3 regions of the Endozoicomonas sp. Mp262 genome follow, and region 3 is predicted to be linked to each of the others. Evidence: predicted binding sites of a transcription regulator. Region 3 holds the regulator's gene; each other region holds the start of a gene.
The links. Region 3 encodes LexA, which represses DNA repair genes until DNA is damaged. Its sites were predicted from a motif close to TACTGTNTANNTANACAGTA; they were not measured.
Positions count from the first base shown of each region.

Region 1: MJ595_RS12700 (DNA topoisomerase III) is a predicted target of LexA. The motif match lies at 2,581-2,600, and genes of this name have one in related genera.
Region 2: MJ595_RS14555 (YebG family protein) is a predicted target of LexA. The motif match lies at 2,483-2,502, and genes of this name have one in related genera.

Region 1 covers NZ_CP092489.1:2,872,517-2,876,806, forward strand. The annotation lists gene MJ595_RS12695 (E2F family transcription factor) at 1-338, opposite strand, end outside; gene MJ595_RS12700 (DNA topoisomerase III) at 638-2,566, opposite strand; gene dgt (dGTPase) at 2,802-4,247, shown strand.
Region 2 covers NZ_CP092489.1:3,318,048-3,322,337, forward strand. The annotation lists gene rapA (RNA polymerase-associated protein RapA) at 1-1,887, opposite strand, end outside; gene MJ595_RS14555 (YebG family protein) at 2,157-2,447, opposite strand; gene rluB (23S rRNA pseudouridine(2605) synthase RluB) at 3,002-3,961, opposite strand; gene scpB (SMC-Scp complex subunit ScpB) at 4,042-4,290, opposite strand, start outside.
Region 3 covers NZ_CP092489.1:4,065,900-4,070,189, forward strand. The annotation lists gene MJ595_RS17815 (SpoIIE family protein phosphatase) at 1-716, opposite strand, end outside; gene MJ595_RS17820 (L,D-transpeptidase) at 1,006-1,488, opposite strand; partial or broken gene MJ595_RS17825 (TetR family transcriptional regulator) at 1,534-2,154, opposite strand; gene lexA (transcriptional repressor LexA) at 2,288-2,878, shown strand; gene MJ595_RS17835 (hypothetical protein) at 3,016-3,255, opposite strand; gene MJ595_RS17840 (hypothetical protein) at 3,422-3,907, opposite strand; gene topA (type I DNA topoisomerase) at 4,012-4,290, opposite strand, start outside.

The sequences.
Region 1 (4,290 bases), 1.2 Mb from region 3:
TTATCTTGTACCCCATAATGATAATTTTGATGTAATGATTCACTTTGATCTGGAAAAGTATTCCAGTCTTCTTCAGTTATGCTTTCAGCACAAAAAAGATTTATCCCATGGTTCTCATCCGAAGTTGAACATAAGGAAGTATCATTTTGTGATTGCTCAAGTTTTATCGGGAAAAACTCATTTTTAGACGGACTCTCAACAGAAACGCTAGGCTGTTGATCACTCTCTGAAAGATATGCCAGCAAATTTTGAGTGGTTGTATCATCCTGCCACTCTTCACCGCTCAATGAAATAGAATCATCTAAATACTCAGTAGAGAGTGATAAATAATCATCCATTATCCACTCTGCGAAAATCTGATTTTCTTCTTCCCAGGAAAATCCATGTGATTTTTCAAATTCAACCTCCTTTTTAACTACTTCTATTGATAAAGCAAATTGTGAAAAGAAACAAAAAAAAACAAAAAGAACCTAAAAAGCAACATGGTCTAAGCCTTTTAAAGTAGAAAAAATAACTATTCATCCAAATAAAAGACTATAGCAGATAAAAAAGGTTTCTAAGGGTTAAATAAAAAACGTTTCAACTTATCCCGAAAAATACCAGTACACTATAAGGACTCATTTTTCCTGGCTTTCTACTATTCTCTTTTTGCAACTGTTTTTTTACGAGAAACAGCGCCCTTTCGCTTTCTAAATTTTTCCTTTACAGGTGGCAAGTTCCGAACTGTTGGCATGCCATTAGTCATTGCTGTTGCCAATAAAGTCCTTAGTTCATGATCCAGATTAATCATAAACGTGTTATAGCTTCCTTTACGCTCAACAATGCTGTCCAGGAATGACTCCCAGCTAGCGGTCATATCTGGCTGGCTGACTTTTTCCGGTAAGGCTTCAATCAGGGCTTTCCCTGTGGCAGTGGCATGAATATTTCGCCCTTCACGGGTAAGAAACTTGCGGGAGAATAACAGCTCAATAATTCCAGCCCTGGTGGCCTCTGTTCCCAGCCCATCGGTTTCCCTGAGTACTTTACGAATGGCCGGGTCTTTCACAAAGCGGGCAATACCGGTCATGGCAGAGAGCAGTGTTGCATCGGTAAAGGGTCGAGGTGGCTGGGTTTCCCGTTCTTTTAATTCTGCATCGATACAGTTCAGCTGTTCCCCTTTCTTAACCGATGGTAATCGTGGCAGATCCAGCTGATCTTTTCTCTCCTGTTGTTGATAGAGTATTTTCCACCCATCATCCACCACCTGGCGATTACTGGCCTGAAATAGCCCCCCTTCAATACGTACCTGGATTCGTCGTGTTTGATACCTGTGGTCTGGATAAAATTGGGCAATATATTGCCTGGCAATAAGCCCGTAAACCTGTTGCTCCGCCCGACTTATTTTATCAATGGCGCTGCGTCTGGATGTGGGAATAATCCCATGATGAGCGCCTACTTTTGCATCGTTCCAGGCCCGTCCTGGTTTATCGGGTGTGGCATTATCTACGGCTTTTGCCCATTGATGATCATTATTGCGGATAGCAGCCAGAACCTCAGGTGCCTGTTGAAAGTGTTCTTTTGGCAAATACCGGCAATCCGAGCGGGGATAGGTAATCATTTTCTTTTCATAGAGTTTCTGGCAGCTTTCCAGAACCTGCCCTGCACTCATACGGTATTGCCGTGCTGCATCAATTTGAAGCGTCGACAGGGAATAAGGCAGAGGAGGTAGCTCTTTACCGGGCTTGTCCTCCGCTAAAACCACCTCCCCGGTTTTCCCTTTAATTCGGTCTATGACGTTTTCGGCAAGACGACGATCCAATACCCGTCCTTCCTCATCCATCCACGGCTGGCATGATTCACTGGGAAGCCACCGGGCCTTGAAAGATTCTTTTTGCCCGGTTTCCAGCACCGCAAAGACTTCAAAATAGGGTTTAGCCTGAAAGTGCGCTATTTCCTGATCTCTTCGAGCCACCAGTCCCAGTATGGGGGTCTGCACTCGCCCTACTGACAGCAACCCGTTATATCCTTCCCTACGTCCTAACAGAGTAAAAGCCCGGGTCAAATTGATGCCGTATATCCAGTCCGCTCTTGACCGAGCCAGGGCGGACACCGATAGAGGCACATAATCATTGTTGGATTTCAGTCTTGCCAAGGCCTTTTTGACAGCCTGAGGGTTCAGGTCATTAATCAACAGTCGTCGTACTTCCTTACGACGGACCGAAGACAATTTAAGAAATTCCAGAACTTCATCCACCAGTAACTGTCCCTCCCGGTCAGGGTCACCGGCATGGACAATGATTTCAGCCCGCTTCAGCAGTTTTTTAATAACGGTTAACTGGTTCCTGCTGCTTTTTCGGGGTTGCAATAGCCACTGACTGGGAATGATGGGTAAATGTTCAAGGCGCCACTGTTTGAAGGCCGGGTCATAGGCATCAGGCTCAGCCTGTTCTAATAGATGACCTATGCACCAGGTGACATAATCACCACCTGCCGTTTCAATATAGCCATTATGCTTTTTGTGGGGTCTGGGCAGTACATCAGCAATCGCCCTTCCAAGACTCGGTTTTTCAGCAATAATCAGTCGCATACAGGGTCACGGTAAACTGTATAAATAACCAGTCAATAATAATCAAAGAGCATAGTCCGAAACAATATTTACTCAAATATTGGCATGGGTTGATGGGGTATTGGTTGAGCATATGGTCAAATCTCAACAGCCTTAAGCCTTGCTTAATTTAACGCCGCTTAACTGTCCTGATTTCAATATGCCGCACATAGCTCAATATGCTAGTCTGGATTAATAATTAGCAAATCAAAGCGCTATGGATTACCTGACCAAAATCACCTGTGACCGCCCGAAACCCAGCTCAGTTAAAACCCATCGTAATCTGGTTGAAGAGACCGAAAGTGACCGTGGGCGAATTATTCAGTCAGCGGCCATCAGGCGGCTACAGCAGAAAACCCAGGTGTATCCGCTGGAAACCAATGCGGCAGTGCGCAGCCGTTTGACTCACTCCCTTGAAGTACAGCAAACCGGACGCTATCTCTCCAGAACCATTCTGGCTAAATTTCAGGCAGCTGATGCGCTGGAAATACATGGTCTGGCCAGTATTGAAACCGCCTTTACCAATCTGGTAGAAATGGCCTGCCTGATGCACGATGTGGGTAACCCGCCTTTTGGTCATTTTGGAGAAGAAACCATCAGCTGCTGGATGGCTGAACATGCGGCAGAGTGTCACAGGAAGTCCCTGAAAGGGAAGGATGGGCACACTTCATTATTTCGAGAAACCCTGCTGCCAGACCTCTGTGTTTTTGAAGGCAATGCCCAGGGCCTGCGAATTATTCATACGCTTCAGGAGTTAAACCTGACGTATTCACAAATAGCAGCCCTGATGAAGTACACCCGGCCACCCTATCAGCCTCGACCAGGAAAACATCAGCCGTTCCACTATCATCAAAAGAAACCCGGGTTTTACTACAGTGAGGAACCCCTTGTCAGACAATTATGGCAATCCCTCAATATAGCTGAAGGCTGTCGTTTTCCACTGGTCTATATTATGGAAGCGGCCGATGATATTGCCTATTGTATTGCTGACCTTGAAGATGCTGTGGATAAGGGCATACTGTCATTCCGGGAATTACAATACCGTCTTAAGGAAGTCTGGCAAGAATTTAGTGGCAATGATAATACCTATCTTCTCGACATTATTAAGGAAGCCAGGTCGGATGCCGGATCCCAAACCTTTATTATCCGCTTAAGAACCCGGCTGGTGAGGGATCTGGTGGATTATGCCTCTTCCCGTTATCTGGAAAATCATCAGGCCATTTATAACGGCACCCTGGACGAACCTCTCATTGATGGTGGCTCCAGTCAACATTTGGCACTAAAGACTCTAAAAACAGTGGCAATCCGTCATATTTTTAACAATCGGGAAAAAGAAACTCCGGAGTTGCGGGGATACTCAGCCCTCACTGGACTAATGAATATATATCGGCCTCTGCTGGAACTGCCAAGAAAGCAGTTTGAAGCCATTGCCTATCAAGATGATGGTGGGTTGTTCATTCAGCAACGGCTTTATCATCGGCTATCCCGGAAGTATAAAGCGGCCTATTGCTCTGCGGTGCAGCAAGCTGAACAAACAGTAACATCTGAGAATCTGAATAATGATCTGGAATGGTACTATCGAGCAAGACTTATTATCGACTATATCAGTGGTATGACCGATCATTTTGTAGTGGCTGAGTTCCAGAGTCTTTCTGCAATATAATATCAATGACTGCTTCTGGCTATATGTAAATTTCACTTTCTAT
Region 2 (4,290 bases), 750 kb from region 3:
GGTGTCAGCAAAGGCATTGAGTCCATGTTCATACCAATGGAAAAGGGCTTCCTGCCCGGTGCCTTCGATATAGGGAGCATGGATTTTAATGGCTTCGGTCTGACCAATACGATCCAGGCGGCCAATACGCTGTTCAAGCAGATCAGGGCGAGCAGGCAAGTCGAAAAGTACCAGGTGGTGAGCAAACTGGAAATTACGGCCTTCACTGCCGATTTCCGAGCACACCATAATTTGCGCACCGTACTCTTCGTCAGCAAACCAGGCCGCTGCCCGGTCACGCTCAATAATGCTCATGTTTTCATGGAAAACAGCCGTTGGAATGCCGGACAGAATCCGCATGGCATCCTCAAGGTCGAGCGCTGTATTGGCGTGGGCACAGATTACCAGAACTTTTTGCTTTTTCAGTAGCTTGACCAGATTGATCAGCCACTCGACCCGGGGGTCGACTTTCCACCAGGGATCCATATCATCAACTTTGATATGAGTCTGATAGGCAAGCTCAGGGTATACGTTGTGCTTTATAGAGGGCGCTTCCAGTTCCGCTTCCTCTTCCAGGGCAATCTGGTACAGCTCTGGCAGAGCCTGAGGATAGCCCTGGGCAACCCTTCCCGGAAAACCGCCCACAGAGTTACGGGTATTTCTGAATAAGACCCGTCCTGTGCCATGACGGTCGAGAAGCTGACGAAGCAGCTGCTCTTTGGCATTGACCTTGCCTGTGGGTGAACCCTGCTCATAGGTATCAATAACCGGTTTGCACGCTTCTCCCAAGAAGCTCAGAAGATGCTGCTTGGCCTGTTCCGATAACTGGTCATGATCCAGCAGATCCTGAACAGCATTGGCTACGGGTTCATAGGAGCTTTCTTCTTCCTGGAATGTTGCCAGATTATGGAAACGGTCAGGGTCTAACAGTCTCAAGCGAGCAAAGTGGCTTTCAATACCCATTTGCTCAGGTGTGGCTGTCAGCAGAAGCAAGCCCGGAATCTGGTTAGCCAGTCGCTCGATACAGAGGTATTCATTGCTGGCTTCCTGTTCAGACCACACCAGGTGATGGGCCTCGTCAACGATCATCAGATCCCAGTCTGCCTCCAGGGCCTGTTGCAAACGACGTTCATCCTTGCACAGGAAATCAAGGCTACAGAGTATCAGTTGTTCGCTGAGGAAAGGGTTGTCATCACTGATGGTGCGACAGCGTTCCTCGTCAAAAAGACTGAAGTGCAGGTTAAAACGCCGGAGCATCTCAACCAGCCACTGGTGCTGAAGACTTTCAGGAACCACAATCAGGGTTCGCCCTGCACGACCACTGATAAGCTGTTGATGGAGGATTAATCCTGCCTCAATGGTTTTACCCATACCCACTTCGTCCGCCAGCATCACCCTTGGCGCATAGCGGGCAGATACTTCTCTGGCGATATGGAGCTGATGGGGAATCAGACTTGTTCTGGGACCCACAAGGCCACGAACAGCCGATTGTCGCAGCCGATGATTGTGCAACAGGGTTTTATAGCGCAGGGAGTAATTGCTGTTCTGGTCAATTTGACCGGCCAGCATTCTGTCCTGGGGCTTGTTAAAACGAATAAAATTACCGAGATCGGTTTCAGGCAGCTCTTTGGGCTGGCCATCATCCAATACACCTAAATATGTCAGAATATTTGCATGTTCGATCACTTCGGTGACTGTCATGACCCAGCCTTCATGACTTTCTACTTTATCACCGGGGTTGAACTGCACCCGGGTTAGGGGGCAGTTGTTGATGGAATATAGCCGCGTTTCTCCAGTTGCGGGAAACAGGAGGGTAACCATACGGCCGTCTAGGGTGAGTACGGTACCCAACCCTTGTTCAGTTTCTGTGTCGCTGATCCAGCGTTGTCCAGGAACGAAACTCGTCATGCGTGACTACTGACCTTGCCAGACAAAAGGGCGCTATATTAGCGGAATTCCCTGAAATTGCACTACAGGGAAGACCGAAATCTTAAGTTCTGTGGATTATAGCGGGATTGGTCTGTGGAGGGTATGGTTAGTGTTACTTGTTTTGTTTGAACTTTAGGGGGGAATAGGGAATGGTAAATGGGGAATAGTAGTTCGTACTATTTCTCTATTCCCCATATTTTTCTATCAGTTCCAGTATGTCGGTTTTTTAGACTTGCTGGTGCAAGGGATTAGGCAGCTACTGGCTTGACAGGAGAAGTGGTTTCTTCAGCTTCCTTTTCTTCCCCGATGGTCAGGATAAGGTCAGGCTTGCCTTTGAAGGCTTTGGCCAGGGTTTCCTTGTTTCGGGCAAGTAGCAAACCGATTTCCTCGGCCAGCTTTTCCTCGATGGTCAGGTTAGATTCCAGCAGGCTGGACAGGTTGTCTGCCAGCTCCAGCATCTTATCGTGTTCTTCAGCCGCTTTTTTATCGGTAAACATGCTTCCGTCCCGGTCTACTCGCCACATGGGGGTGATGGACATTGCCCTCTCCTGATAAGGTTTTGGGTTTTATAAGGTACTGTATAAAAAAACAGTATTTTAGTCTGGAATCCGTCATAGAATAAAGTGCTTTGTAGTTATTTGTTCTATCAACAATGCCAAACAGTGAATAAGTCCGCCAGCCATAAAAGACCAGCGGGTTGTTCTCACCTCGTTCCCAGCGTCCCGAGGGTGTCGCAAAAGTATGCTTTGTTTTAACCACAAAGATACAGAGGCACAAAGTTTTCTTGTTTTGTCCCTTATCAGGAGCAAAAATGATAAAAAAAAACGCTTTTCTCTGTGTCTTTGTGTCTCCGTGGTTAATAAAAATAACTTTTGCGACAACCTCTCCCTGTTGGGAATGCATACGGATGTTCCAACTTATATCAGACCTACTGCATGAGGAGGTATGCATTCCCAGGCAGGAGCCTGGGAACGAGTCTAAGGAGTCTTTTGGGGAGTGCCATCTTCAGAGCGTGGAAACGTGCCTTTTGGAATTTCACGACACTATCGAAATAGTATGAGTTGCTATTCCCATTCCCCATTCCCCGATACAGTCAGTGACGTTTCCCTGAAGCTCGCCTGGTGTTTCTCTGAGAAGGCCGTTTTTTGGAAAAATCAGGTTTTTGAGTTTGCCATTCGGAGCCTTCGGTTTTGCGGGCCGTTTTTTTGTAGATTTTTGGACGAGCTGGCTGTTTAGCTGCCCGCTCGGAGGGCGTCTTTACATAAGCCTTCGCGGGCTCAAGATCAACCAGTGCTGCCAGCTCATCAATGTGTGGTTTGCCCAGCTCTTGCCACTGACCTACACGCAACCCCTCTGGCATAATGGTGCTGCCAAAGCGAACCCGTTTCAGTCGGCTTACGGTGAGTTCCTGGGATTCCCAGAGACGGCGTACTTCACGGTTACGTCCCTCAAGAATACAGACATGGAACCAGTGGTTTATACCAGAGCCACCGGAATCAACAATATCGGTAAAGCGGGCCGGGCCATCCTCCAGCTCTACACCATCGTAAAGGCGCTTTACTTTTTCAGGGGTCACATTACCCATGACCCGTACCGCATATTCCCGTTCAATGGTATGGGATGGATGCATTAACCGGCTGGCCAGTTCGCCGTCATTGGTGAACAGTAAGAGGCCGGAAGTATTCAGGTCCAGTCGTCCAATGGCGATCCAGCGTTCGCCTTTGAGTTTTGGTAGTCTGTTGAAAACCGTAGGACGGCCTTCGGGATCAGAACGGGTGCAAACCTCACCTTCAGGCTTGTTATAGGCAATAACCCTGCGGATACCTGAGGTATAGGCCTCCAGTTTTACGGGCCTGCCGTCCACAGCAATGGTGTCACGGGGTGTTGCCCGGTCACCCAGCTGGGCAACCTGATTGTTAACAGTAATGCGGCCATTACTGATCCAGCGTTCCATTTCCCGACGGGAACCCAGACCTGCGCCTGCCAGTATTTTCTGGAGTTTTTCACCTTGTGGCTGGGGAGGAGTAGAGGGGATAGTTATTTCAGTGCTCATGAATACAGGCTACCAGGTGGCATTGCCACCGTGAGGGTCAAAAGAACGGGCAATTATAATACCAATTGCAGCGATTGGTATTATTCTCTTTCCTGAATAGGGGTGGAAGGGGCTGTTTCCGGAGGTGTTTCTTCGGTATCCGGCATTTCTGGTTCTGGAGACTCCTCCAGAGCCAGCTCCTCTACCTTTTGTTTTTTAATCAGGTCATCAAAGTTTTCCGGAAGGTCTGCTTCCATTTCATCCAGTTCAGCAAACAGTGTTTCCGCGGAAATTTCATCACTTTCTGTGGTTTCTTCAGCCTCAGCGGCTGGAGTCTCTTCCTGATCAAT
Region 3 (4,290 bases):
AGCTGATACCCGGAGGAACCCTCAATCTTTCTTCGGTGCAGTGAGCCATTCCCTGTTTCCGACAGAATATTGTTCAGTGTGAATGAAAACAGGGCGGAAGGAATACCATGACCGGCAACATCCAGCTGATAAAAATAAATATGTTCATCATCAAGGGCCTGGTAACCAAACATATCACCGCCCAGATGTTTACTTGGCTTGAAAAACCAGTCAAATGCAGCGTCTTTTATTTTAGCCGGTTGGGTTAATAGCCCCTCCTGCGTTTTGGCCGCAGACTCAAGGTCTTTCTCTATAGTGGTAATAGCGCCGGACAACTCTTTATTTTTTTCTTCCAGCGCACGCTCCAGTTCAATAATGCGAATACCGGCCTTTAAACGGGCATCGAGTTCATCAAAATTGACCGGCTTGCTTAAGAAGTCATCAGCACCCTTATTAATACCCTCTACAACTGCTTTACTTTCAGTTTTCCCGGTTAGCAAAATAAAATAAAGATAACGCCCAAAATCATTTTCACGGATAGACTGGCATAGCTGAATACCATCCATTTCCGGCATCATCCAGTCACTGATCACAATTCGCACTTCAGGGTGAGCTTTTAACACTTCCAAAGCTTGAACACCATCTTCAGCTTCGAGAACCTGGTGCCCTTTCTTTTTTAGAATCACCGATAGCATCAAGCGTTGATCTCTGGCGTCTTCAACGATAAGTATGTTCATAGCGGACTAGATTATTCCATCCATGGGGCAGATTTATTGTTTACCTATAAGATTGAATATAGCTGGTCACACTATTTATGCACCCTTATCTCTACCAGGGTAATCGGGTCAACTATTTCACTCAACCATTCCTGAAGAGTCCTGCCACGGCTTCTTGCTCGTTTAATAATATGAACATCGCGGCCTTACAGAGATAACATAGATTTTGGATATCACCGTCAATAACCACTCCAACCGATTTTTAATTTATATAAATATCCCATTGTAAAATCACAATAAATACTTATTTTCAGCCGGAAACAATATCGATGAGAGTTCCTACAGCTACCTGCTCAAACAAATCAATCACATCCTTATTGCGCATGCGAATGCAGCCCTTTGATTCCGGCCTGCCCATGGGAGAACTATCCGGGGTGCCATGAATATAAATATACCGCCGCATACTGTCCACTGACCCGAGACGATTAACACCCACCTCTTTGCCGCTTAACCATAGGATACGTGTCAATATCCAGTCTTTTCGTTCAGGTTGAAGGATAGCCAGTTCCGGTGAATAAATCTCACCGGTCCACCTGCGACCGACAAACACCGCACACTCCGGTGCACCCCTGCCAATTTTCGCCCTGATAACATGCTTTCCAAGGGGAGTCTGTCCACTGCCTTCCTGCTGACCTACACCATTTAATCCCGTGGATACCGGGTAACTGATCATCCGGCCATCGTCCCCATGCAAGTGCAATTGCTGTTGCGATATATTAACCGAAATAAACACAGGCTCTCCTATGGCACCCTGTTATGCAGGAATCAATCAGGTATGGGCCCTGAGTCCCGCTGCCATAAACGGCACCATTTTTCGAAGAATGGCTTCAAGGTCATCATTCATACCATAATCACTTTGTGCGATAGCCCTGAGGGCATTGGCTCCGGACATGGTAAAAACCGTTGATCCCAAAATAAAATTAACCCGCCAGAACATATCGCCGGCAAGAAGGTGAGGGCACATTCCCACCAACAGTTTGAAATAGCGCTGGAAAACATCACCATAGGCTTCGTTAAGATACCGCTTAAGATGCCCCTGGGCTTCACTGTATGCCAGACCTATTAAACGCATAAAGACCGAAAGGTCATCGCCACTTCGAGGTTCAACAGCCATAATCTGATCCACCAGCAGATGCAATGCCGCTTCCAGGTCAGAATCCCTGCCCGTCCCACCGAAATCATCCAGCGCCTTGGCCATGTTCTCCGCAAAGGGATCCAGATAACGGGAGAATACCGCCTGAATCAACGCTTTTTTTGAGCCAAAATGGTAATTCACTGCAGCAAGGTTAACATTAGCCTTGCTGGTAATTGATCGTAATGATGTTTCCGAAAATCCCTGTTCAGCAAAAAGTAGTTCCGCCGCGTCCAGAATCCGCTCTACTGTTAACGAGTGTGACATGCGTTCAAAATGACCAATGACCCAAACAAATGTTTAAAACATAAGTTTGAAACCTGTCTGTGTCAAGATCGCTTGAATCCCTACAAATACTGGATATAATCACAGTAACTGTATAAAAACACAGAGTATCATGATCAAACTCACTAGACGCCAGTCTGAAATCCTGTCGCTGATAAAAAGCCATATTGAAGATACCGGATTTCCACCAACCCGTGCTGAAATAGCCAAAATCCTGGGCTTCCGCTCCCCCAATGCTGCTGAAGAGCATCTTCGGGCACTGGCCCGTAAAGGTGCCATTGAAATAAGTCCGGGAACATCACGGGGTATCAGAATTCCGTCCTTACCTTCCGGGCTTCCGATTATTGGCCAGGTCGCTGCAGGCAGCCCGGTATTGGCTGAAGAACATATTGAAAGTCACTTATTACTCAATCCGGCTTTTTTTTCTCCAAAAGCGGATTTTCTGCTCCGTGTTAAAGGCATGAGCATGAAAGATGTCGGAATACTTGATGGCGACTTGTTAGCAGTTCATAAAACCCATGAAGCGCGCAATGGCCAAATTGTCGTGGCAAGAATTGATAATGAAGTCACGGTCAAGCGCTTTGAAAAGAGGAAAAACAAAGTCTATCTCCACCCTGAAAACAATGAATTCGAAACACTTGAAATTGATTCCAATGAAAGTCAGTTTGCCATTGAAGGACTGAGCGTCGGAGTCATTCGAAATTAAAACAAGAGGGCTATTGACTTCTATGCTCAGGAAACAGCATTTCCCATAAGCCATTAAGTCCCGGAAAGCCAAATACCCACCAAGGCTTGCCGGACACTTAATTCAGTCCCGCAGAAGAGATAAGGATATTGTCAAGCTCAGTGCAATACCCTTTTTTCAGGAACCTCTGCCACGTTACCCTGAGATTCTCCCTGACGGCTCACCTCATTGATCCCTGCATCAAACATCACTTTAGCCACTTCAAGGTGGGCGCCTTGCAGGAAGGATTTTGCTTCTTCAGAAAACGTTAACGTCAGAAGCGGCTCTTCATCATCACTCCGTCTCAGAACGATTTCACCATCAGATAACTCAACAATCTCCAAAAATGCAGCCGCCATAACAACATAACCTACTGATTTATAACATTGGGTCGCATTGTGCAGGAAGGTTTGCATTCTTTCAAGAAAGCCGTCTATTGCGGAAAATCAGTCAGTGGTTCAAAGATCGGGGCGTGAGAAAAGCAAGAGCGGTTATTCCCTTTGCCCCCCCAACGACTGCCGGGTATTACCATTCAAAACTATAATTTCTGGCATAAGCCACCAGTTCAGACAGAGAATCCATAACATCCCGGGCACTTTCACCAGCAGGTAGCACATCCGGCGTTAAATCCTTCAGGAATATTTCGCTGGTTTTGGCCGTAGAGGGCACCATGGCCTGACGCAGTGCACTATTCTCATCAGCGGAATTAATGAGCTGTAAAAAGCCGGATTGATGCTCAAGCTGCCTGATATAGTCAAGCTCTGACGAATGCTGGCCACTCTCCTGAACCAGTGACACAGCCTCATTCAAATCAAAAGGTAGCACCTTGACATTCACCTGGTAACTTTCAAGCACTTCTGCCAATAAGGACCGGTAAGCCGTAGCCAGACTGATAATACTGGCCTCACGAAAAACCTGAACCTCACCACCCTCACTGGCCTCCCATGCCTTCAGATAGGTTCTGGCATGATACAGCATTTTATTGGTGACCCGTTGCCACTGGCCTGACATAGCTAAATCCCCATAGCCTGACCCGATTCCCGCTTATCTCGGCTACTGACTATCCAGTCAGCAGTGAGATAAGCCAGGAAAAGGGCATTTCGACACATTACCGGTTACGCTTTCTTGGAAGCAGCCTTGCTTTTCTTCTTGGTGTTTTTCTCCAGCCACCGCCCTTCCTCAAAGGTGGCACTCCATCCAGTGGCCTTGCCATCAACCTCACTCATTACATATTGCTGCTTGGTTTTACGGCTAAAACGAATAACGGCAGGATTACCTTCAGGGTCTGCTCTTGGTGCATCCAGGAGATAATTGTATTTACTGTCAATTTCTGCCTGATGGGGGAGTAGTTCAGAAACCAGAGGCGCCCGGGTCTCTCTGTTTTTAGGGAATTG